DNA from 3 places in the Arthrobacter sp. D1-29 genome. Region 2 is predicted to be linked to each of the others. Evidence: riboswitches for the same ligand, from Rfam matches in the RefSeq annotation. Region 2 holds a riboswitch; each other region holds the start of a gene.
The links. Region 2 has a riboswitch for cyclic di-AMP ahead of M1E17_RS13810 (LysM peptidoglycan-binding domain-containing protein). Riboswitches for the same ligand answer to the same signal wherever they lie in the genome.
Positions count from the first base shown of each region.

Region 1 (7,524 bases), 2.1 Mb from region 2:
CGGCATCGTTCCGTGGCCAAGCGCCGCCAGCAGCGGTTCGCCCACCGTGGATAACGCCATCATCGCGGCCAAGGGATTGCCCGGCAGGCCCAGCACAAAGCGTCCGTCCGGGAGCTCGGCCAGGACGGCGGGATGACCCGGGCGCATCGCAATGCCGTCAATGATCAGCCGCCCGCCGAGTTCGGCCACCGCCTGGCGCAGATGGTCCGTCCCGGAGCGGCCCGTTCCGCCGGTGGTGATCACGACGTCGGCGGGCAGGACAGCGGGGGCCGGCATGTCCTGGCCGCCCTCCGGAGACGACGGAGGTTCCGGTGGCAAGGCGACGTCTTCCAGCCCTTCAAGCCACTCGGCATAGGTATCGCCGATCTTTTCCTGGCCGCCGAAGATCCCGCCGAGCATTCCCACCACGGCCGCGAGCTGTGGACCGAAAGTGTCCCGGACCTTGCCGGGCTCAGGTACGCCATGCGAGACCACTTCGGAGCCTGTCAGCAGGAGTTTGACCACGGGTTTTCCCTGGACCAGCAGCGCATCGTGGCCGGCCAGTGCGGCAAGGGCCAGATGGGCGGGGTTAAGGGCCTCGCCGGCGCGGACCAGTACTTCCCCAGCCGCTGCTTCCTCGCCTGCCTTACGGATGTGCTGGCCGTTCCGCGGTTCACCTGGCCGGGCCGTGCCCCCGGTCATGAGGATTGGCAGGCCGTCGTCGTCCGTCCCCAGGACGGCACTTTCGCTGCGCAGCACCGCCTTGGCGCCAGCCGGGATCAGGCCGCCGGTCACGATCGGACTAGCCTGGTGCGGGGCCAGCCGCTGGCCGGGTTCGGCAATTATCCAGGGTCCGCTGCCATTAACCGCCCAGCCATCCATGGCGGAGGAGGCATAGTGCGGCATGTCGTGCAGGGCCGTGATATCCCCTGCCAGGACCCTGCCCAGCGCGTGCTCCAGCGGCACGCGTCCGGCAGGAATGGGTGTGGCACATTCAAAAGCAGCCGTCCGGGCTTCCTGCCAGGTGTGGGCAAGATGGCCGGCTTCTTCCTGCGGCGTTTCAGGGGCCTGCAGGGATTCGTGGTTTTCGGCGAACTGCCGCGTTTCCTGGGGTTCGGGGACCCGGGGCTTTTCCGGATCCCCTGGTTCTTCGCCGGGTCCGGCAGTCATTCGGCCGGCGTCCCGGCGGCTTCAGCGTCGTAGTCCTTGGCCAGGGAACGTGCTACATCCATCGCTGCCGCCATGGAGGCCGAATCGGTGGCCTGCCCTGAGCCGGAGGCGAGTCCGGCGGCGAAGCCGGCAATGAACGTTGTCAGGGGTGCGGCGGGCCGGACTACTGAGTGGGCAGCCACGCCGGCGAGCGAAAGGATCGCATTGATGTCCAGCTGGACGTCCTCGAGCTCATAGGCCTGGAGCAGTGACCTGCACCATTCCTCCAGCGTTTCATCCTGGCTCTTCACTGTCTGCCTCCAAATCGATTGCGGCCGCGCTGGTCCGGAACCTGGTCACGGTTCCTGGCCGGCCACTCCAAGTGCGGCGGCATCGTCCCAGGTGTCCACATCATCTGTGGACCCGGCCGGGACGGTGACAAGCTGCACGTCCAGACTAGCAAGTAGTGCCCCCACTGAAGCGTTGATTAAGGCACCGCGGGAGGTCAGGTCCTGGACCGAGCGTTGTAGCGCGGCTGTGCTATAAAACCCCACCAGCGGCTGCCGGCGGCCATCCTGGTCAACTGCCATCACTCCCTCGGACCCGCCATGGACAGCCCCTCGGAGGGCTTGCACGGCGGTCCCTGCCTTGGGCATGTCGCAGGCCAGCACGAGCGTGAAAGGCTTAGGCGGCCGAACGTCGGCCAGCGCGGCCAGCCCGGCTGCCACAGCAGCGGCGGGCCCCGCGAACGGCGGGTCCTCCCTGCACGCCAGCACTCCGCCCGGCAAGGCTCCGTCCTGGGGACCCACCACCACTACGCCGGCAGCGCCCCGGGCAGCGTCAAGGGACCGCTGAAGGAGTGTGGTGCCGTGGTACGTCATCCATTGTTTAGGCCGGCCGCCCAGCCGGGAGGAGCGTCCGCCGGCAAGAATCACGGCGTCAAATTCCAAGTCTGGATCCACAACGCAAGCCTAGCGCTCTAACAACAGGCATCACGCAACGTGATATCAGGCCGCGCGTTCCGGCAGCAGGAAAGGGTCCCAGGCCGGGGTAGGCTTCTCCAGCTCCTTGATCTGCCAGATGGTGCCGTGTGGGGGCTCCGGCGTAAACCTCAGCTTCCAGCCCATTTCCGCCGGGGTGTGGTCCCCTTTGAGGTTGTTGCAGCGAAGGCAGGCAGCTACCAGGTTTTCCCAAGAATCGGCGCCTCCGCGCGATTTGGGGTGAACATGGTCAATGGTGTGGGCTGCCTTGCCGCAGTAGGCGCAGCGGTGTCCGTCACGGCGCAAGACACCGCGGCGGCTGACCGCGGTGTTCTGGTTGTATCGGGGGCGGATGTAGCGGTTCAGGAGGATCACGGACGGGCGGCCCAATATCTCCTGCGGCCCCACCACGGGATCCTCGCCTTCCGCTACCACGCTTGCCTTACCCGTGAGCACAAGCACCAGTGCCCGGCGGAAGGTGATCACCGCCAGCGGTTCATATCCAGCATTCAGAACGAGAGTGCGCATGCACTTACCTCTTCACGGCCGCACCCGTCAGGGGCACGAGGGCCGGCTGCCCCCGGCATATCCGGGCTATGGATCGACACCACAAGAGTAAACAAAGAACCCCCTGATCAGCTAATCCCGGGATGATCGTGGTTTGTGTCGGGGTGGCCCCGGGTCCTGAATGGAGCGTCCGCGCCAACAACGCAAAGGACCCCTGCCACCAGGCAGGGGTCCTTCGAAGAGCTGGGGCTCCGTCTTAGGGGATGCGGATGAAGACGGGGCCGGAACCAACGTTGGCGCTGAACACAACGGTCTGGTTGCCGTTGTAGCCACCGTGCACGGCCTGGCCGTTGCCGGCGTAAACAGCCACGTGGGCAACGCCCGCGCCGCCGTCGGCGTAGTAGATCAGGTCGCCGGGCTGGGCCTCGGCAGCACTGACGGTGCGGCCCAGGGAGAGGTAACCGGCGGGCCAGTCGTGGAAGTTGATGCCTACCGCTGCAAGCGAGTTGGTCACCAGCATGGTGCAGTCCTGGTTGACGCCCAGCTGCGCATAAGCGGCAGACAGGATGGCCTGGCCCTTGCTGCTTGCGGCTACGGGACCGGCCGGAACGGCAGCGGCAACCTTGACAGAAGCCACGGGCTTGGCGGCGGGAGCTTCCTGAACCTCAACCACGGGCTCAGGTGCCTCGACGACGGGAGCCGGTGTGGTGGTAACCGCGGGCTTTTCGTAGGAGATGGAGATGGTGGAAGCAGCCGAAATAGTTGCCGGAGCTGCAGCTTCTACACCGAGAGCGGAAGTGGAAGCAGATTCACGCTGAACGTTGGTGTCAGCAGCGTTGGCCGCGATACCACTGGTCAGGACAAGGCCGGAGGCAGCAGCGATGACTGCGGCCTGTCGGCCCACGCCGCCGGCGTTGTCGCCGACAGCCTTGGCAATGACAGCCAGCGAGTTGGTCTTGACAACCTCGGCGCGGTGCCGTGCAACAGTTGCACGTGTAGTCATTATTTCTCTCTTTCGTTTTCCTCAGGACCACATGGGCAACCGAAGGGCTTTGGACGCGCCGGCATCTTGGGGGTACGCCGGCACGCCCCGAACGGGGATTTAGCGAAAAGTGTTTCCGGGGAGGAAGCGTTCTTCCGGAACCCATGGGACGGTTCCGGAGGCGGAACTAGCTCAGGGTGTAGAAGGATCCGCCACCCGTGGAGGCGACAGAGTGCAGCAGCGTTCCCTGTGAGGGGTTCAAGGCGCTGATCATCATGCCGTTGCCAACGTAGATGCCTACGTGGGCGCCGCCATTCTGCATGACAAGGTCACCGGGAGACGGTGTGGAGGTGGGCTTCATTGCGGTCCACGCGTTGACTCGCGGAATGCTGATGCCTGCCTGGGCGTAAACCCACTGGGTGAAGCCGGAGCAGTCCCAGCCGTTGGGAGTTGTGCCGCCCCAGACGTAGGGGCTGCCGATTCCGGTGTAGGCAATGGCCGCCAGACCCGACGCCGCAGCAGAGGAGACGGTGTCCGTCAGCTTTGAGGCGGTGGTCGCCGTGGCTCCGGATGCCCGGGTGGCAGTCTCGGTGGACTGCGGCCGCACGGTTTCGACCTTCGGAGCAGCCGTGGTCTTGACCACGGGACGCTCGAAGGACACCGTGGCGGTGGGTGCAGCCGTAACTGCAAGTGCAGCTTGTGCGGAACCCGACTCGGTGGAGGCGGAGATGCCGGCGGTGGTGTCCGCGGCGTTGGCCGGAAGTCCAATGCTCAGGATCAGGCCTGAAGCGGCTGCGATGACAGCAGCCTGGCGACCTACGGTCCCGGCATTTGCACTAACAGCCTTGGACACGGAGTCCAATGGGTTGGTACGAACCGTTTGCGCACGGTGGCGCGCAGAATTATGGCGTGAAGACACGAAGGTAGCCTCTCCCAATGCCTGCGAGGTGAGCTGTCGGATTCGGATGGGAGTCACCCGGCCGCGCTGCTTCCTGGGAAGCTTTGCGACTTAACCCCAAGGCCTTCATAAATCGAAGACCAAAATTGGTTCCCCCGCCCCTGCCAGACGATGTCATGCGAACGGACCTTGAGCGGTGGCAGAGCTAGGCAATCCACTCAAGAGCGTCAACTTCGGAAAAGTTGACGCGCTTTAGACGTTACAACAGTTTAGAGCGAATGTCACATTCAGGTCACGGCATGTCACAGCGATTTGAGAGTTTTCCATCACTTAGAGCCAGCCTGTGGGATCTACGACTTCTCCATTGACCTGCACCTCAAAGTGAAGGTGGCATCCAGTGGAAGCCCCAGTGGTGCCGCTGAGCGCCACCACCTCGCCCCTGCTGACCGTTTGGCCAACCTTGACGTTGAAGGATGACAGGTGGTTGTACGTGGTCTCAAGGCCGTTGCCATGGTCCACCACAACACGGTTGCCGCCGCCGTAGGGATGCCAGCCGGCAAAGGTCACTGTGCCGCTCGCGGCGGCCAGGACGGACGTCCCACACTGGGCCACGTAATCCTGGCCGCGGTGGAAGTCACCGGAACCGCCGGTGATGGGACTGACGCGGTAACCGAACGGAGAGGCAGTCGACAGCGAAGCCAGCGGTGCACCCAGGCTGCCGGCGGATGCGGCGCGGGTGATCGAGCCGGCAGACTGGGCGCTCAGCAGCTGCTTGAGCTTGCCATCGGGATCGCCCTGCGTCACCACGGAGGAGCGGCTGAAGTCGATCTGCGCGCCGGCTTCTGCAGAAATTTCGGGCTGCGGTGAGACAGACGCGGCTGAAGTTGCAGTCTGGCCGACAGCAGGAGTTGCCATGACGGGACCCGTTGCGGGAACCGTGACCGTGAGGACCAGGCCGGTGGCGGCGAGGGCAATACCGGCTTTCTGCCCTACCCCGCTGGCGGCGGCAAAATCGCTGATTTGCTGGAACGGACCGCGTCGGCGGCGCGCGTCGCGTTGGGGGTCGCGTGGTCGGTTCGCGGCAAGAACCTCGGCAACCCGGGGCGCCGAAGGCGGGCCGGCGGCGCGACGGCGGCCCCTGGAATTTTGCATGGTCAAGAACGGTTCCTCTCTGGGTAGCCTGCGAAGTTAGCTGTCGGATTCGGGTCAGAGAGTTCAAAGACCCGGTCCGCCGTAAGCAAGCTTCGGCACAGAGATATCCCGTGGGATCCTTCGCTGGAAGAGGCTTGCCGCTGACGGACTTCACCCCAAGGCAGCCTTTCGACTGCCGGTTGTGGTTCCTCCGCCTCTGCCAGTTAAGTGACTCGTGCACCTGATCCGCTGGCAGAGCTCGGCTCCAGATCAGGTAACGCTTTAGTATCAACGCTTGGGGATCAACTATAGGCGATTAAAGCCCATGTAACAATTCCGTTATCTTTTATGTGCCCGCTCACAACAAGGCAACGGGGCCCCGCCGCGGGCCCCGATTTTGTCCCTCGATTGGGCTAAATCAGTCGACAGAAACGAAGACGTGGGCCGCTACTTCGGGCGGCAACTCCAACGCACCCTCAATCCCAGGAACACGGACTGAAATGTACTCCCCCACACGCTCAAGGGAGACGGATGCACCTGGGCGAATCCCGCCTTCGTCGAGTTGAACCAGCAACTCCGGCTCCACCTGGATTGGCTCGGCCAGGCGGCTGACCGTCACCTGGGAGCCCTGGCCATAGCCCTTCATCGCGTCCAGGAGATTAATCACACCGTCGGTGATCCCGGTAGGCTCGGCGCCACCAAGGGCTGCCAGCCCAGGGATGGGGTTGCCATAAGGGGATTCGGTGGGGTGGTCCAGCATTTCATAGATGCGCCGCTCTACCCGTTCGCTCATCACGTGTTCCCAGCGGCAGGCCTCGTCATGGACATAGGCCCAGTCCAGGCCAATCACGTCAGCAAGGAGCCGTTCCGCCAGCCGGTGCTTGCGCATGACTTCGATAGCGCGTTTGCGGCCGATGGCCGTTAGTTCCAAGTGTCGGTCTCCGGAGACCACTACCAGGCCGTCCCGCTCCATTCGCCCAATGGTCTGGGACACCGTGGGGCCGGAGTGGCGCAGCCGTTCAGCGATGCGGGCCCGAAGAGCGACAATATTCTCTTCCTCAAGCTCCAAAATGGTCCGAAGATACATCTCCGTAGTATCGATCAGATCCGTCATCCAGCTCAGCTCCCTCGAGCACAGTACCTTGGGCAATCCCATCCGTATCGCCCACCCACAGCGACGTAGTCCGTTGAAAAGCTTAGCCTATTTTGAGTTTGTCCGGATAATTTCGTCACCCCCGGTCAGGGTCAATTTCGCCTCTGTTCTTCGGCCCGTATTCTCCCGGCGCATCCGGAAAGTTCTGCTCTGGAGCTTTCCGCATCATGTCCCCTGCGCTCCCCTGCTGTCCTGACCGGCCGAGGAAAGCAGGTTTCAATGACCTCACTATGACGGTCCGGTTCCTGCCGCATCTGGCTGTCAGGCAGAATAAGGGAGGTCCATATTTTTGCAGTCGCTGCTGACTGCCCGCCACCCCACCGTCCGGACGCGAAGTGCGTCCACGCCGAAATTGGAGCCCCTGTGAGCGAAACCAGCATCACTATTCCCGCCGACCTCCTGCCAAAGGACGGACGGTTCGGCGCCGGACCTTCAAAAGTCAGGCCGGAACAAATTGAGGCGCTTTCCGCGGCATCCACAACCATTCTTGGCACCTCACACCGCCAGGCCCCGGTCAAGAACCTGGTGGGCTCGGTCCGTGAAGGCCTGAACCAATTCTTCCGCGCCCCAGAGGGGTATGAGGTAGTCCTGGGCGTGGGCGGCTCCACAGCCTTCTGGGATGTTGCCAGCTTTGGCCTGGTGGAGAACAAGGCCCAGCACCTCTCATTTGGCGAGTTCGGCTCCAAGTTCGCGTCCGCCACCAACAAGGCGCCGTTCCTTGAGGCCTCCACGATCATCACGTCAG
Region 1 covers NZ_CP096383.1:985,749-993,272, reverse strand. Annotated here, with positions in the region: gene M1E17_RS04700 (molybdopterin molybdotransferase MoeA) at 1-1,149, opposite strand, end outside; gene M1E17_RS04695 (DUF6457 domain-containing protein) at 1,146-1,439, opposite strand; gene mobA (molybdenum cofactor guanylyltransferase) at 1,485-2,090, opposite strand; gene M1E17_RS04685 (HNH endonuclease) at 2,136-2,636, opposite strand; gene M1E17_RS04680 (NlpC/P60 family protein) at 2,872-3,618, opposite strand; gene M1E17_RS04675 (C40 family peptidase) at 3,785-4,450, opposite strand; cyclic di-AMP (ydaO/yuaA leader) riboswitch at 4,521-4,682, opposite strand; gene M1E17_RS04670 (M23 family metallopeptidase) at 4,826-5,647, opposite strand; cyclic di-AMP (ydaO/yuaA leader) riboswitch at 5,658-5,867, opposite strand; gene M1E17_RS04665 (metal-dependent transcriptional regulator) at 6,045-6,740, opposite strand; gene serC (phosphoserine transaminase) at 7,143-7,524, shown strand, end outside.
Region 1: another riboswitch for cyclic di-AMP. It lies ahead of M1E17_RS04670 (M23 family metallopeptidase); the one in region 2 lies ahead of M1E17_RS13810 (LysM peptidoglycan-binding domain-containing protein).

Region 2 (7,524 bases):
CCCACGGACCTCAACGATCACCCCGTGCCGGTCAGCTGCTCCAACAGTCCGGCCCCGAACGATGATGCGGTCGCCCTGCATTGCCTCCATGGCAATCACCTCCCAGCCCTAGGTTACGACTCACGCGGACCCGCGAACAGGTCCCCGTGCGAAGATTCAGCTATGCCACTGAACCTTCTGCTGGTCTCCGATACCCACGTCCCAAACCGCGCCCGGGCGCTCCCCCGGCAGGTGTGGGCCGCCGTCGAAAATGCCGATGTGGTATTCCATGCCGGTGACTGGGTCACAGCAGCGCTCCTGGACGAATTCGAGCAGCGAAGCCGCCGGCTGGTAGGTGTTTACGGCAACAACGACGGACCGGAACTACGCGGCAGGCTTCCCGAAAGCGCAGCGGTGACCCTTGAGGGGATTAATTTCGCGGTCATCCATGAGACGGGCCCAGCGAAGGGCAGGGAAGGACGCTGCGATGAGCAGTTCCCCACGGCCGACGTCCTGGTCTTTGGACACTCGCACATCCCTTGGGACACCACCTCGCCGGGCGGGCTGCGGCTGCTGAATCCGGGTTCGCCCACGGACCGCCGCCGGCAACCGGTGTGCACCTACATGACCGCTGTGGCCGATGCCGGCAATCTGCAGGACGTCCGCCTGGTGGAGGTTAGCAGGGACTGAAGCGGCTTGGCAGGCAGCCTCCTGATTGCCTAGGCTGGAATTCTAAGCATGCTTAGCTTTTGTACTGCTTGATGATGCACACCAAATGAACCACCTGCCGTGTTCCACGCACACCCATCAGGAGGACCACCATGACGGACCAGTACACCTTCCGTAATCCAGTAACGGCATACGAAAAGATCTCCCCGCCGGAACAACATCAGCCAGAGCCCGGCCTGGACGCCGAGCTGCAGCCAAAAGCGGACCTGGGCGAGGAGACCTACCGCGGTACCGGACGCCTCGACGGCCGCAAGGCGATCGTCACGGGCGCTGACTCCGGGATCGGGGCTGCCGCGGCCATCGCGTTCGCCCGGGAAGGGGCCGACGTCGTTCTGTCCTATTTGCCCCAGGAGGAGACTGATGCGTCACGCATCGCCGCCCTGGTTGAGGCGGCAGGCCGCAAAGCGATTAAAGTCCCGGGTGACCTCAAGGACCCCGCCGCTTGCCGTGACTTGGTGGACACCGCCGTCGCCGTCCTGGGCAGCATAGACATCCTGGTCAACAATGCGGGAAAGCAGGTGGCCCAGGAGGACCTCACCCAGATCACCGACGAGCAGTTCGACCACACGCTGAAGACCAACGTTTATGCCATGTTCTGGCTCAGCAAGGCAGCCATCCCGCACATGCCGGCCGGGTCAACCATCATCAACACCACGTCAATCCAGGCGTACAACCCGTCGCCCACACTGGTGGACTACGCCACCACCAAAGCCAGCATTAACAACTTCACCAAGGGTCTGGCCCAGCAACTGGCTCCCAAGGGCATCCGCGTGAATGCCGTAGCCCCGGGACCTATCTGGACGCCGTTGCAGGTCAGCAGCGGCCAGCCGAAGGAAGCCCTGCCGGAGTTCGGGCAGTCCACTCCCCTGGGCCGTGCCGGTCAACCGGCCGAGCTGGCGCCGGCGTATGTATTCCTGGCATCTCCCGAGTCCAGCTTTGTGATCGGAGAAACGTTGAACGTCAACGGCGGCAATCCGACGCCGTAAGGCACACGTTTACTGTTCGTCCGAACGGAGCAGCGAATCGGTGGCGTCGTCGGGCAGGCCGTCGAAGAACTGCGCCAGCACAGCCTTGAACACTGTCTCCCCCGGGGCTGCGCGCAGGAACAGCGTCATGGAGGAATGGAGCTTCCGCGCGTCGATGGCGCCGAGGATTTCCTCGGGCGTCCTGTCTGCAAAGTCGGTGAGGGCCTGGGCACAATCCAGCAGCCGTGGGCCCAGCACGCTGTGCTCCAGATAGGCCCGGGCTTCGGCCAGCGAGCCGATGGCGTACCGCTGCGACATTTCGCTGTGGCCAAGGCCTGCGAGCTGCGGAAAGATGAACCACATCCAGTGCCCGGTCTTCTTGCCTAGTTGGAGCTCGGACAGGGCCTGCTCGTAGGTTCCGCCGCTGTCCTGCGCGGCGACGAACCGTTCCAGATTAAACGGGTCAGCCATGGTGCCCTCCCGGGGGTGAGTTGAGCCGGAGGTCCGGCCTCCTTTTTGCCATCTCGGACACTACGAAGGATATAGCGTCCTGGATCACTTCACCGTCGGCCCGCCCGGCGCCCTCCTCCAGCATCCGCTCCGCGACGCGGGCGAAGGCATCCCAGTCACCACTTCCGGACCTGAGCGCCTGCAGTGGCACAAGAAGGGCGGCGCGGCGGAGCCAGGCGTCCGGGTCATGGACCCAGCGGTCAACGACGGCTTGGCCGCGGGCCTGTTCCCGCCGCGGCCAGGTTGGCAAGCAGCGGCCCAACAACGTCCACGGCCAGCGGGTCCACCAAAGCCTCCAGCCGAGCGGATCGGAAGAAGCCTTCGATCCTGGTCAGGTCGGAATTCCTCAACAGCCGGACCTTGGTTTGCAGCAGGACCACTGCCGCGAGACGGCGTTCGAACACCGGGACCGCCCAAAGTTCCGAGCTCAGGGCAGTGACGTCGTCGTGCTGCAGATCCGGATAGCGCCTGAGGGCGTCGCGCACAGTCCCCCGGACAGCGCCGACAGATGAGCCGTAGGATTGCACAGCGCTGCCCCACCGGGCCCTGGCCTCCTCCGCCCGCCGCCAGGAACCCTCACGCTGCAGGGCCGCGTCGATGAATTCGGCTGGATCGCTCATCCCGCCGTCCGCTTGCCGCTCGCGTGGGCGATACACACAGCAGTCCAGGGACGGGCCTCCAGCCGGCCCTCTGCTATCGGTTCTCCACAGACGGCACATGTTCCGTAACTGCCCTGGGCAATCCTTTCCAGGGCAGCTTCGATCTCGGCCAGCCCGGCGCTGCTCTGCTTCAGCAGCGCCGAGGCCTGGGAAAGTTCAAACGCGATGGTTGCCCCTTCGGGGTCATGTTCGTCATCCACGTTGGAGTCCTGCCGGGCTGCGTTGGCCGAAGTGATATCCGCGCGGAGGGCCGGAAGCAGCGCCAGCTTGCGCTCCCGCTCCTCCTCCAGCAGGATCCGAAACCGTTCAAAATCCACCATGGGAAAAAGCCTAGCGCGCTTGTTTCAGGCGCGTTTTTCGGGCTCAGGAGTTTAAATTTGCCGGACAGGAAAGTGCTCCATTAATTAGCTATCGACAACCGGATAAAAGGCGGAGCAAGCTAGCAGCGTAAGCGCCGAAAATAAGTTGAAAGGGGAATGCCATGCCTGCCAATGTGGTCACGCAACTGGAAGTCAAATCCCACAATTCACCCGACGAAAAGAGGCGTCCGGACAAGACAGAAGTGGATGTTGTGACGGTCGGAGACTACACGCTGGGGCGGTTCACGTTCCCGCCGGGCTGGCGATGGTCTGAGTGCATCAAGCCCGTTGTTCACACGGAATCCTGCCAGAACAGCCATGTGGGTTTCTGCGTTTCCGGGGACCTTGTGGTCGAAACCACGGACGGCAACCGCATCAACATCAGTGCCGGTGATTCATACACCATTCCACCCGGCCACGATTCCTGGGTTGAAGGCGACCAGGACTTTGTTGCAGTTGAATTTATGAGCGCCGCCGAATTCGCCAAGGCACCCGTGGACTCCGCCTAGCGGCCGCTTTAACCGACGGGACGATCCAGCCAACGCTCAGTACCAGCCAACGGATCAGTACCAGTTGTAAGCCACCGAGTGGTTCCAGGCGCCGCACGGTGAACCATAACGGTCAGCAATATACTTCAGCCCCCACTCCACCTGCGTCCTGTAACTCGTGAGCCAGTCGCTCCCGGCAGTTGCATACTTTCCGGGCGGCAACGCCTGGGCAATGCCATAGGCACCTGAATACGGGTTGGTAGCCGTTGTCAGCCAGTTGGATTCCTTCGTCCACAGCCGCTCCAGGCACTGAAACTGATCCTGGCCCCAGCCATAGGCCCCCAGCCTTGAGGAGGCATAGCTCTTGGCTCCGGCCGGATCGTTAACGGCGCCGCCCGGAACGGAAGGCACGACGACGGGCGGCGGGGCCGGTGTTTGGCTTGGCGGCGGCGCCGGGGCCGGGGCGGCAGGCGCGGGAGCCGCTGGACCGGCAGGAGGGGGTCCGGGATTAGCAGGACGCTGGGCGGCAGCGCGGGCTGCGGCTTTCGCCGTATCCTCAGCCTGGCGGCGCGCCTGCTCCTCCGCCGCGGCACGCTTTGCCGCCTGGGCTGCCTCATAGGCGGCAAGCGCTGCCTGGCCCTGGCGGTATTCGCCTTCCACCGCCGCCGTTGTTCCTTTGAGGGAGGCCAACTGCGCCGTCAGTTCCTGGCTGTTCTGTTGCTGTTCAGCAATTTGCACGGTCATGGCCTGCTGGGCTGCCTGCGCCGCCGCCAGCTTGACCTTTGCCCCGTCCGCCAACCGTTCACGCTCGGCTTTGGCTGTCTGCTGCTGCTCGGACAGCGCACGGGAGGACTTCTCTGCGGCTGCTGCTTTGTTCACAAGGGCTGCCGTCTTATCACCCACGATCTGAACGATGTTCAGGCCGTGGATGCTGTTGGTCTGCAGCGCGTCCAGGGCCACGAAGAAGCCCATGTTGGTTCCGCCGGTCTTGTAGGACTGTACGGCCAGGGCTCCGATTTCCTTCTTGTACTGGCCGAGTTCTGAGTTTGCCTGATCGGTTTGTGTCGTCAGGACATCCATTCGTGACGTGGCTGCCGAAAGCGCAGCCTCGGCTACAGCGTAATCCGCCGCTGAGGTGACGGCGGCAGCACCCAGAGCCTCTGCCTGGCTCTGCAAGCCGCCCAGCAGGTCGCCAATCCTGGAGATCTCGGCGGCCTTGCCGGCTTCGCTCTGCTTGGCATTCTGCACGTCCTGCCAGGAGGGATATCCGTCCGGCGGAACGTGGTTGTCGGCATGGGCAGGCAGCAGTGAAAGTGAGCTCACCAGGGCAAATGCCAGCACGCCGGCAACAGCGCGGCGCTTCACCTTTCTACCAAACCGGGACATAGTTCGTCAGCCTACCGGGCAATCGAGTGTGCGGAACGTCATAACTTCAACATCTTTACGAAGGTGTGACGTGGCCGGGCCTTTGTTGTACGGCCACGCAGCATTCCTGTGAAGGACCGCGAAGAGGATCCTCCGCCTCTACGTTGGTCACTGTTGCGACAAGCAGTCGGTAACGGTTAAGCCAAGCCAACGCGCCGAAGAGTTACTACTTGTTACCGTAACGTGACAATACCCCGGAGCAGAAGGTAACCTCTTTCGGTGCCCCGGTTTCAGCCGGGACATTCCCATCAGTATGCCGAACCCTGCCGCTGACCGGGATCCAGTCGCTTTCCAACTGGCAGGGACGGGGGAACCACGCTTCCGCGGCCTTCTCAGAAAAGGCCTTGGGGTTAAGTCGTTAATGCTCCGTCCCGCACGGGCGTTTACGGCCGGGTGTCTCCGACCCGAACCCGACAGCTCACCTCGCAGGCATGGGAGAGGCGAATCACCGTGTCAAAAAACTCCACCACCGCCCGTCATCGCGCGACCCCCAGCCGATCAATTGCACTCGAAGGCTTGTCAGCCACTGCCAAGTCAAATGCCATGAACATTGGAAGGTCCGGCCTGGTAGTTGCTGCCGCGTCTGGCCTCCTGTTCGGCATCGGGGCACCTGCCCAGGCCGGAACCCACGCACCAGATAACTCAGGCACTGCCAATGCTCAGGTCCAAGCACAGGCCGCAGCACCGGCCCCTGCGGCTGCGGCCCCGGCAGCAGCTGCAGCCAAGGTCCACACAGTCGTTTCCGGCGACACCCTTGGTGCAATTTCCGCCCGTTACGGAGTAAGCCTTAACTCGGTCTTCTCGGCTAACGGCATGTCCATGGCAACCATCATCTACCCGGGCAACCAGATCAAGATCCCCGGCGCCGGAACGGCTGCGCCCGCACCGGCACCTGCCCCGGCACCCGCCCCCGCCGTCCGCGTTGCGGCAGCTTCGGCACCGGCACCCGCTCCCCTGGCTGCTTCCGGCTCCAAGGGCGCTGCCATCCTGGCTTCCGCCTACTCCCAACTGGGTGTGACCCAGGACTGCACCGCCATGGTGGAGAAGGCACTGCGCTCCGTTGGCAAGAGTGTGGGCGACCTGGCCCCGGGTCAGTTCTTCCAGTACGGCAGCGTTGTGGGCACCCCCGCACCGGGTGACCTGGTCATCACTGCGGGCCACGTAGGTGTCTTCGCCGGCAACGGCCAGGTCGTCAGTGGTGGCGTGGACGGTTACAAGACCGAGGTCCACTCCCTCAGCTGGCTCTCCGGCGCTTCGTTCGTCCGAGTCGCGTAATCCTGCCAGGCAAGGCGGCGGGCGGGATATCTTCCCGCCCGCCGTTTTTGTCTAACCACGTACTGCCACCGAAGCCTAAAATAGATGCACCGGTTCATCGCTGCATTGTCGCAGCGGCGGCACAGTGGAAGGCAAGCGGTTATCGTGATCAGGAATCCGTTTGGGCATCACCAAAAGACCGAGGAAAACCCCGGGAACCAGAAGCACGGGCACCGCTCCTGGCTTCAGCGGGAGGACGCGGGTGTGAGCCATGGGCCGAGCAGCCTGTTTTTCATATCCCACGACACTCCCTTGCCGCCGGCACTGACGTGCATCCAGGGGCATGAGGTCCGGGAAGGGGAATCAACCTGCGACCACGGACACCCTGTCGGATGACGGCCCACTGACCGGCCGATATGCGGGCACGCGTCCAAGCCCGCTCCCCCCTTTTGTCTGGCCACATTGGCCCGGCACGCGTCAGACGTGCTGGCGGAACCAAGCCAGTGTGTCGTTCCAGGCCGCCGAAGCCTGCGCCTGGTCGTAGCGGTTCCCCGTATCGTTGTGGAACGCATGGTCGACGCCCGGATAGACGGTTAGCTGGTGGCGGATGTTATGGGATTCCAGGGCGTCCCTCAGAGCCGGCATGGCACCGGTGATCCTTTGATCACGTTCGGCGTACACACCAAAGACCGCAGCCCTGATCGCGGACACCCTGTCCAGATCAGGAGCAGGTCCATAAAAGGCTGCGGTGGCCTTCAGCCCTTGCAACTCCGTCGCCCCCTGCCAGGTGATCCCGCCACCAAAGCAATAACCGTTCATGGCGATCCGCCCAGGGTCCACGAAGTCCTGGGACTGCAGGTAGCTGAAAGCCGACGCGAAGTCTGCCACATGCCGTTGGGCGCCGGCCCGCGTCAGCGCGCCGGGAACCGCATCCGCGTTCAGGCTCGCAGTCCCTCCCTCCCGGCTTAGGAGGTCCGGGGCCAAGGCGGCATAGCCCTCCCGCGCAAAACGGCGCGCCACGTCCTGGATATGCGGCACCAGCCCGCGGTTTTCATGGCAGATAAGCACTGCCGGTCCGGCTTCACCCGACTCCGGCCGGGCAAGATAGGCACTGATTTCGGCACCGCCGGAGGAGAACCGTACAGTCGCCGTGGTT
Region 2 covers NZ_CP096383.1:3,056,709-3,064,232, forward strand. Annotated here, with positions in the region: gene M1E17_RS13765 (DUF1918 domain-containing protein) at 1-90, opposite strand, end outside; gene M1E17_RS13770 (metallophosphoesterase family protein) at 163-669, shown strand; gene M1E17_RS13775 (glucose 1-dehydrogenase) at 801-1,694, shown strand; gene M1E17_RS13780 (DUF1810 domain-containing protein) at 1,704-2,144, opposite strand; gene M1E17_RS13785 (DNA alkylation repair protein) at 2,137-2,433, opposite strand; gene M1E17_RS13790 (DNA alkylation repair protein) at 2,384-2,803, opposite strand; gene M1E17_RS13795 (TraR/DksA family transcriptional regulator) at 2,800-3,162, opposite strand; gene M1E17_RS13800 (cupin domain-containing protein) at 3,324-3,710, shown strand; gene M1E17_RS13805 (aggregation-promoting factor C-terminal-like domain-containing protein) at 3,765-5,054, opposite strand; cyclic di-AMP (ydaO/yuaA leader) riboswitch at 5,359-5,561, shown strand; gene M1E17_RS13810 (LysM peptidoglycan-binding domain-containing protein) at 5,565-6,389, shown strand; gene M1E17_RS13815 (dienelactone hydrolase family protein) at 6,846-7,524, opposite strand, start outside.

Region 3 (7,524 bases), 2.2 Mb from region 2:
CGGAACCTTGAACCTGGTCAGCCGCGCGTCCTGCCCGTCCAGTTCCGCCCAGGATTTTTCAGTTTCCAGAACAGTGAGCGCGCTGGTGGGAAACCTGGTGGCCGCGTCCATGTAGGCGTCGTGGTTGGAGTCACGCGAAGCCAGGTGCATGGCGAGGTCCTGGACCCCGGGCATATGGGAGATCAGCATCAGGGTGGTGACGGTATCGGGCACGTGGTTGACCACCGTGAGCATGCGCAGCGCGGAGGCTCCGTAAAGTCCGCCCTCCAGTTTCGGCGTCGGGGCCTTGTCCCCCAGCTCCGAGCACACCCAGGTGCAGGTCTGGCGGGTCCGGAGTGCACTGGAGCAGAGGATGAAATCCGGGACAATCCCATGCTTGACGAGCCATTTTCCGGCAAGGGGCGCTTCCCGGTGGCCGCGCTCTTCCAGCGGCCGGTCGTGATCCGCCACACCGCCAGGCCAGTCCGCCTTGGCATGCCGCATGATCACCAGTCGCCTGATGTGGTGGTCGCTCATGCCCCAAGCCTAGCCGCCATAAAAACACTAAGCCGCGGAGGCACATGCTTGGAGAGCCCGAACGCACGAAAGCGGCATTTCGCGTAGTGCCGCATCGCCGACTGAGGAACGAAGGAGGTGTCTAAGGCACGGCGAAATGCCGCTTTCGTGCGTGGCTAGGGAGCTAGATCGAGTATTCCGGAGCGGCCCAGACCACAACTTCCGGGTGCTCGTAGAACCGGTAGCCCTGGCCGCGGACCGTGCGCACCGTGTTGGCGAGGCGGCCCAGCTTGGAGCGGAGGCGGCGGATGTGGACGTCAATGGTGCGCTCGTTGGGAACCTCTTCGGCATTGCGCCACAGGCCTTCGAGCAGCTCGTCGCGGCCAACGGTGCGGGTGCCGTTCTCCACGAGGTAGTTCAGGAGTTCGAACTCCTTGAACGTCAGGTTCAGGGATTCGCCGTCCAGGTGGACTTCGCGGCGGGCGAGGTCAATCAGGACGCCGGACGGACGCGGGTCCTGGGCCTGCTGGAGCCTGGACGTTTCGGTGCGCTGCCGTGCGTTCACGGTGGGGTCACCGAAGGTGGAGCGGACGACGTCGAGAGCGGAACCGGGTGTGCTGGCCGGCGCCACTGCCACAGCGGCGTAGCTTTCGGCACCCGATACCAGGGACTGGGCGTAGGCGCGGATTTCCTGGGCGAGCTTGGCGATGGACGTTCCGGCGGCCGCGGCAGTTTCCTCATCGATGCCCATGTACAGGACAAATCCCCTGGCCACGTTGTCGTTGGCTACGGGCCGGACCGTGTTGGGCCCTGCCACCACGGGCGTGGGAGCGGTCATGGGTGAAGCGTCGGGCTGTACTGCGCGGAGCTGTCCGTAGGAGTTGGGGTTGTAGCCCTGGGGTGCGTAGCCGGGAGCCGGGAAGCTGGCGCCGGGGGTGGCCGGGGCGAGCGCCGGACGGGCGCCGAAGCCTTGCCGGAGGCCGGCGGGCTGGCCCGCCTTGCTGGCGTTACGGACGGAGATGTGGACGTATCCGGATGCAACTGACATGAATGCTTACCTCAATGTGAATGGCCGTCATCGCGGCTCGAATGCTGGGATCCCCGCAATGAGATCAGGGGAGGGCGCCCGACGCTGGGCTGGGGGGCGAATGCCTAAGAACTTCTGGGGATATGAAGGTCAGGCGTGCATTCGACAACAGCGCATGTTGACAGCAGCGGGTGTGCCGGGCCAATAATCTGCGTCTGCAGGTGCTGTTGAGTACTTGTTCACATTTAGAAGTGTGCAACGTAACAATACGAACTTGCAAGTAACAATGGACGGGATGTTCCACATACTGAGACAAAATGCACCAATGTGTTCCACATCACGATTCTAAAGAGCGAATAAAATAACAGATGTTATCCCGAACGGACGGTCAAAAAACCCTCTTTGGGAAATTTTATTCGATAAACACCGGGAAAAATCAGAAACGATTCATTGCCCGAGGATTTGCTGAAATTACCACCCCGCTTTCCCCACCATGTCCAGCCGTGGCGAAATCTGGACAAAAAAAGTTTGCCCCAACACCATCGCCCTCCCGCCCGCGCCGTGATTTCCGGCCCTGGCCGCCCCCGCGGAACGCCGGCCAGCACCCTCCTGAGGAAGCCGGCAGGCGCTGGAAACATGGCTCCGGGCCCTCCTGCCATCCGGCTCGCTAGGCTGGGATTCACAGCCAGCGCACAGGAACCCCAAAGCGCGGGCTAACCCCGAGACCGGAGAGTTGTCCCATGGCCACTTCGCACTCCATGACCAACAATCTTCCCCAGCTCACCCACCCGGACGGCTCACCCATCCGCGCCTTGGTGGTGGACGACGAACCCAGCCTCTCCGAGCTCATGAGCATGGGGCTGCGCATGGCGGGCTGGTCTGTGGCCGTCGCCGCGGACGGCCCTGAGGCCATCAAGCTCGCCAAGGAGTTCCGGCCGGACGTGCTGGTGCTGGACGTGATGCTGCCGGGTTTCGACGGCGTCGAGCTGCTCGGCAGGATCCGCGCCTTCGCGCCGGAGGTGCCTGCGCTTTTCCTGACAGCCAAGGATGCTGTCCAGGACCGGATCCTAGGTCTGGCTGCAGGCGGGGATGACTACGTCACCAAACCCTTCAGCATGGAAGAAGTCCTGCTCAGGCTGCACCGGCTGGTGCAGCGCTCCGGGGTTGCGGCGATGGACACTGCCGAACTAGTGGTGGGCGACCTCGTCCTGAACGTGGACACCCGCGAGGTGACCCGGGCCGGGGACGAACTACACCTCACGGCCACACAATTCGAGCTTCTGCGTTACCTCATGGAAAACCCCAAGCGCGTCATCAGCAAGGCCCAGATCCTTGACAGGGTTTGGGACTACGACTTCGGCGGGCAGGCCAACATCGTGGAGCTCTACATCTCCTACCTCCGCAAGAAGGTGGATGCCGTGCACCCGCCCATGATCCACACCGTGCGCGGGGCCGGCTATGTGATCAAGCCGGCGGACTAGGCGGTGGCCTTGTCCTCGTCCTCGCCCTTGTCCCCCTCCTCCCCCTCGTCCCCCTCCTCCTTGCCGGCCGCGGCGCCCAAGGACGAGCGCAACTGGCTGAGGCCCGGCACGTGGCACCTGCGCACGCGGCTGGTTGCGCTGGCCATGGCGCTTCTGATTGCCATCTGTGGCGCCGTGGGGCTGTTCACCTACGCGTCCATGGATTCATTCCTCACACGCCAGCTCGATGACCAGCTCAGCCAGGCGGCGGAACGCTCCAACGCTCCCGGCAGGCCGCCGCTGGGCGGGTTCAATGGCGGGCGTGATCCCCTTGACGCCCGGGGACAGAGCGTTGGCACTCTCAATGCCCGCATCCTCGGCGGGCAGGTCAACAGTGCCGGCTTCCTCGCCTCAGACACCACGCGCGCACCACTCACCACCCGAGACAAAGAGATCCTGCTGGATCTGGCACGCAACGGCAATCCGGTGGACCGGACGTTGTCCAACGGCAACTACAGGCTGTTGGCTGAGGAAACCTCGTACGGGGACGTGCTGGTCACGGGACTCCCCCTTGCCAGTAAGGAAAGCACCATGTCCTCACTGGTGTGGACCTTTGTCTTTGTCTCCCTGGGCGGCCTGGTCCTGATCGGACTGGCGGGAACCGTGCTGATCCGGCGCACGATGCAACCGCTGGAACAGCTGTCCGAGGTTGCCACCCGCGTTTCCCGGCTTCCCCTCGACGCCGGCGAGGTAGCCCTCGCGGTGCGGGTGCCGCCGTCGAACGCCAATCCCCGGACTGAAGTGGGCAGCGTGGGGCACGCCCTCAACCTCATGCTGGACAACGTAGCCCGGGCACTGGAGGCCAGGCAGCAGAGCGAGACCAAAGTGCGGCAGTTCGTCGCCGATGCCTCACATGAACTCCGCACCCCGCTGACTGCCATCCGCGGCTACACCGAACTGATGCGGATGACCGAGGATTTCACTCCGGACGGCCAGAAGTCGCTGGCCCGGGTCCAGAGCCAGTCGGAACGGATGACCACCCTGGTGGAGGACCTGCTCCTGCTCGCCAGGCTGGACGAAGGCCAGCCCCTGAAGCTCGCCGAAGTTGACCTCACGCAGCTGGTCATCGAGACCGTCAGCGACGAGAAGGTCATCGCCCCCACCCACAACTGGCGCCTGGAACTCCCCGACGAGCCGGTGCTGGTCAACGGCGACGCGCCGAAGCTTCGCCAGGTGCTGGTGAACCTGCTTTCCAATGCCCGCAAGCACACGGCCCCCGGCACCACTGTTATCACCGGGGTCACGACGTCGCCGGAGGGCAGCGCGGTGGTAACCGTAACGGACGACGGCGGCGGCATCCCGCCGGAGTTCCTGGACCAGGTTTTCTCCCGCTTCGCCCGCGCAGACGCTTCCCGGGCGGGCAAGGCACCTGGATCAGGTCCCCGGGCCTCGGAAGGAACCAGCGGCCTGGGCCTGGCGATAGTCCAGTCCATCGTGGAGGCGCACGGCGGCACGGTAACGGTAAGGTCACAGCCCGGCTTCACCGAGTTCGCTTTGCGACTGCCCATCATTGCCCGTTAAGCGCAAGCCAACACACCGCCGTCGTGATCTCTGTTACCTAAATGTGACTTAAGCGGCAGTCTCCTGTACCGTCGATGGGGTGCGGTTCCCGTTCGGGCCGTATATTCCGGATGACGCCAAGCTCTGCCGCTTCCCGGATTCTTCTTGACCAGGCAGAGGCGGGGGACCCACAGTCCCGGGCAGTGAATGCCCTTGGGGTTAAGCCAGCACGTGATTTTCCGTGTGGCCGGATGCCCTCATCCGAACCCGACAGCTAACTCCGCAGGTGTGAGAGGCGATCCATCATGTCTGAATTCAAGGTAGAACCACGCCCTAAAACCGGGCAGTCCGAATCCCACGGCCGTCACAAGCTCCGCCTGACGGTGGCAGCCTGGCCCGCCGCCACCATGTCCAGGCTGGCAAAAATACCCTCCCTCGGCAAGCGCACAGCCGTTCTTGTCACCGCCGGTGCATTGCTGGTGGGAGTCGGCGCCGCCGGCCAGGCGTCCGAATCCATCACCCGGGTGTCGGCCGTCGAGTCACAGTCCTCCCCCGCAGCCCCCGCCGACTCCGATTTGAGCGTCGAGAAGACCGAGGTCCAGGCGCCGCCCGCTCCCGCTCCGGCCGAGGTTGCTCCGCCGGCACCCGAGCCGGCACCAGCGCCTGCTCCCGAGCCCGCACCGGCACCCGCCCCGGCACCAGCACCCGCCCCGGCCCCGGAGCCTGCTCCGGTTGTCGCCGTCAATGATCCCGCGGGAGCCCAGGCCTACGCTGCCAGCCAGCTGGGATCCTATGGCTGGGCCCCTGACCAGATGCAGTGCCTCAAGACGCTCTGGACCAAGGAGTCCGACTGGACCACCACGGCGATGAACCCGAGCAGCGGCGCGTACGGCATCGTCCAGTCACTGCCCGCCGAGAAAATGGCCACCGCCGGTGCGGACTACCTCACCAACTACCGCACGCAGATCAACTGGGGCCTGAACTACATCCAGGAGCGCTACCAGTCACCGTGTGGTGCCCTGAACTTCCACCTGTCGAATAACTGGTACTAGGCAACCTGCGGGTTTTGGCCCGCGGCTCACGACAAGTGCGCCTCTGTTGACCGGCAAAGCCGGGGCGGGATACTGGGACCATGAAATTCACCACCACCATCCTGGGCAGCGGCAACAAGGCGGGCATTGAGGTTCCGGAGGAAGTTGTCTCCGCGCTGGGAGCCGGCAGGAAGCCGCCGGTGGTGGTGACCATCAACGGCCAAAGCTACCGCAGCAGCATCGCCGTCATGGGCGGGCAGAACATGGTTGGGGTGAGCACAGCCAACCGGGAACTCACCGGCGTTTCGGCAGGCGACACCGTTGATGTGGACGTTGAGCTGGATACGCAGCCCCGCGTCATTGAGGTTCCGGACGATCTTGCCGCCGCCCTCGCTGCCGAGCCTGACGCACAGGCGTTCTATGCCACGCTGAACTACAGCACCCAGCGGCGGTACGTTGAGCCGCTGGCCGAAGCGAAGACCGCGGAAACCAGGGCCCGCCGGATCGCCAAGGTGGTGTCCGACCTCAAAGCCGGAAAGAAATGACCCTCGCGCCCGCTGAATCTGTTTCCACCGCAACCGAAACGTCGCTGTAGTCGGAAATGTGCAGCACGCCGTCCGGCAGCAAACCGGTATTCGGACCCACCGCCACCGTGCGGATACCGGCAGCCAGCCCGGCAGCAATACCGGCAGGCGCATCCTCGAACACCAGCGCGTGCGCCGGTTCCACCCTCAGGAGTCCCGCTGCCTGCAGGTAGCCCTCAGGATGCGGCTTGCCCCTGGTTACCAGCTCGGCCGTAACGGCGGTGGCGGGCATGGCCAGGCCGGCAGCCTCCATGCGGATGTCCGCCAGGATACGGTCGGCAGAGGTCACCAGCGCAACGGCGTCGCCCGGGAGGGTCCGCAGCAGCTCGGCGGCTCCGGGCAAAGCGACAATGCCTGCGGTGCGGACACGTTCGGCAGCGCCGAGTTCGGCGGTGAGGGCCACGACGTCCGCCCCTGCCGGGGCGAAGCGCCGCACCGTGTCGCCTGCCTGGACGCCGTGGGAGGTTCGCAGGATCTCGGCAAAGTCCAGCCCGTAGCGGGCGGCGAACTCACTCCACACCTGTTCCACAATGGCGGTCGAATCCACCAATGTCCCGTCCATATCAAACAGCACGGCGCGGCAGGTGAGGGTGCGGGTATCGGCAGGCGTGGGAAGGCTCATGCCTCAATCCTGCCCTACCTGCGCGCGGCGGCCAGCCGAAAGCTAGCCGGCGATGCCGTACAGCCGGTCCCCCGCGTCTCCGAGGCCCGGGACGATGTAGGACTTCTCGTTCAGCTTTTCGTCTATGGAAGCCAGGACAATGGTCACGTTGGCGTCGGAAAGTTCCTCTTCCAGCTTCGCCAGGCCTTCCGGGGCGGCGAGGAGGCAGATGCAGGTGACGTCCGAGGCGCCGCGCTTGAACAGGAACTTGATGGCCTCGCGCAGGGTTCCGCCTGTGGCCAGCATGGGATCAAGCACAAAGATCTGCCGGTCCGTGAGATTCTCCGGGAGCCGCTCGGCGTAAGTGATGATGTCCAGGGTTTCCTCGTCCCTGGCCATGCCCAGGAATCCCACTTCAGCCGTGGGAACCAGTTTGGTCATGCCCTCCAGCATGCCCAGGCCGGCGCGGAGGATGGGGACCACCAGCGGCGTCGGCTTGGTAAACGCGGTGCCCACCGCGGTGCTGACCGGCGTCTCAATGGTCACGGGCTGGGTGCGGACTTCACGGGTGGCCTCGTACGCGAGGAGTGTCACCAGCTCTTCCGTCAGCTGCCGGAAAACAGGGGACGGTGTGTTCTTGTCCCGCAGGACAGTGAGCTTATGGGCGACCAGCGGGTGGTCCACAACGAGAGTGCGCATTGGTCAAAACTATCACCCGGCAGAAGAGCCTTTACCGGGAGAACCGGTGCCTGCGCCGCGCTCCTCC
Region 3 covers NZ_CP096383.1:853,467-860,990, reverse strand. Annotated here, with positions in the region: gene M1E17_RS04120 (SixA phosphatase family protein) at 1-516, opposite strand, end outside; gene M1E17_RS04115 (winged helix-turn-helix domain-containing protein) at 680-1,543, opposite strand; gene M1E17_RS04110 (response regulator transcription factor) at 2,263-3,003, shown strand; gene M1E17_RS04105 (hypothetical protein) at 3,000-3,167, opposite strand; gene M1E17_RS04100 (sensor histidine kinase) at 3,148-4,563, shown strand; cyclic di-AMP (ydaO/yuaA leader) riboswitch at 4,685-4,842, shown strand; gene M1E17_RS04095 (aggregation-promoting factor C-terminal-like domain-containing protein) at 4,848-5,594, shown strand; gene M1E17_RS04090 (YdeI/OmpD-associated family protein) at 5,675-6,118, shown strand; gene M1E17_RS04085 (HAD-IA family hydrolase) at 6,099-6,779, opposite strand; gene upp (uracil phosphoribosyltransferase) at 6,822-7,457, opposite strand; gene M1E17_RS04075 (phosphatase PAP2 family protein) at 7,470-7,524, opposite strand, start outside.
Region 3: another riboswitch for cyclic di-AMP. It lies ahead of M1E17_RS04095 (aggregation-promoting factor C-terminal-like domain-containing protein); the one in region 2 lies ahead of M1E17_RS13810 (LysM peptidoglycan-binding domain-containing protein).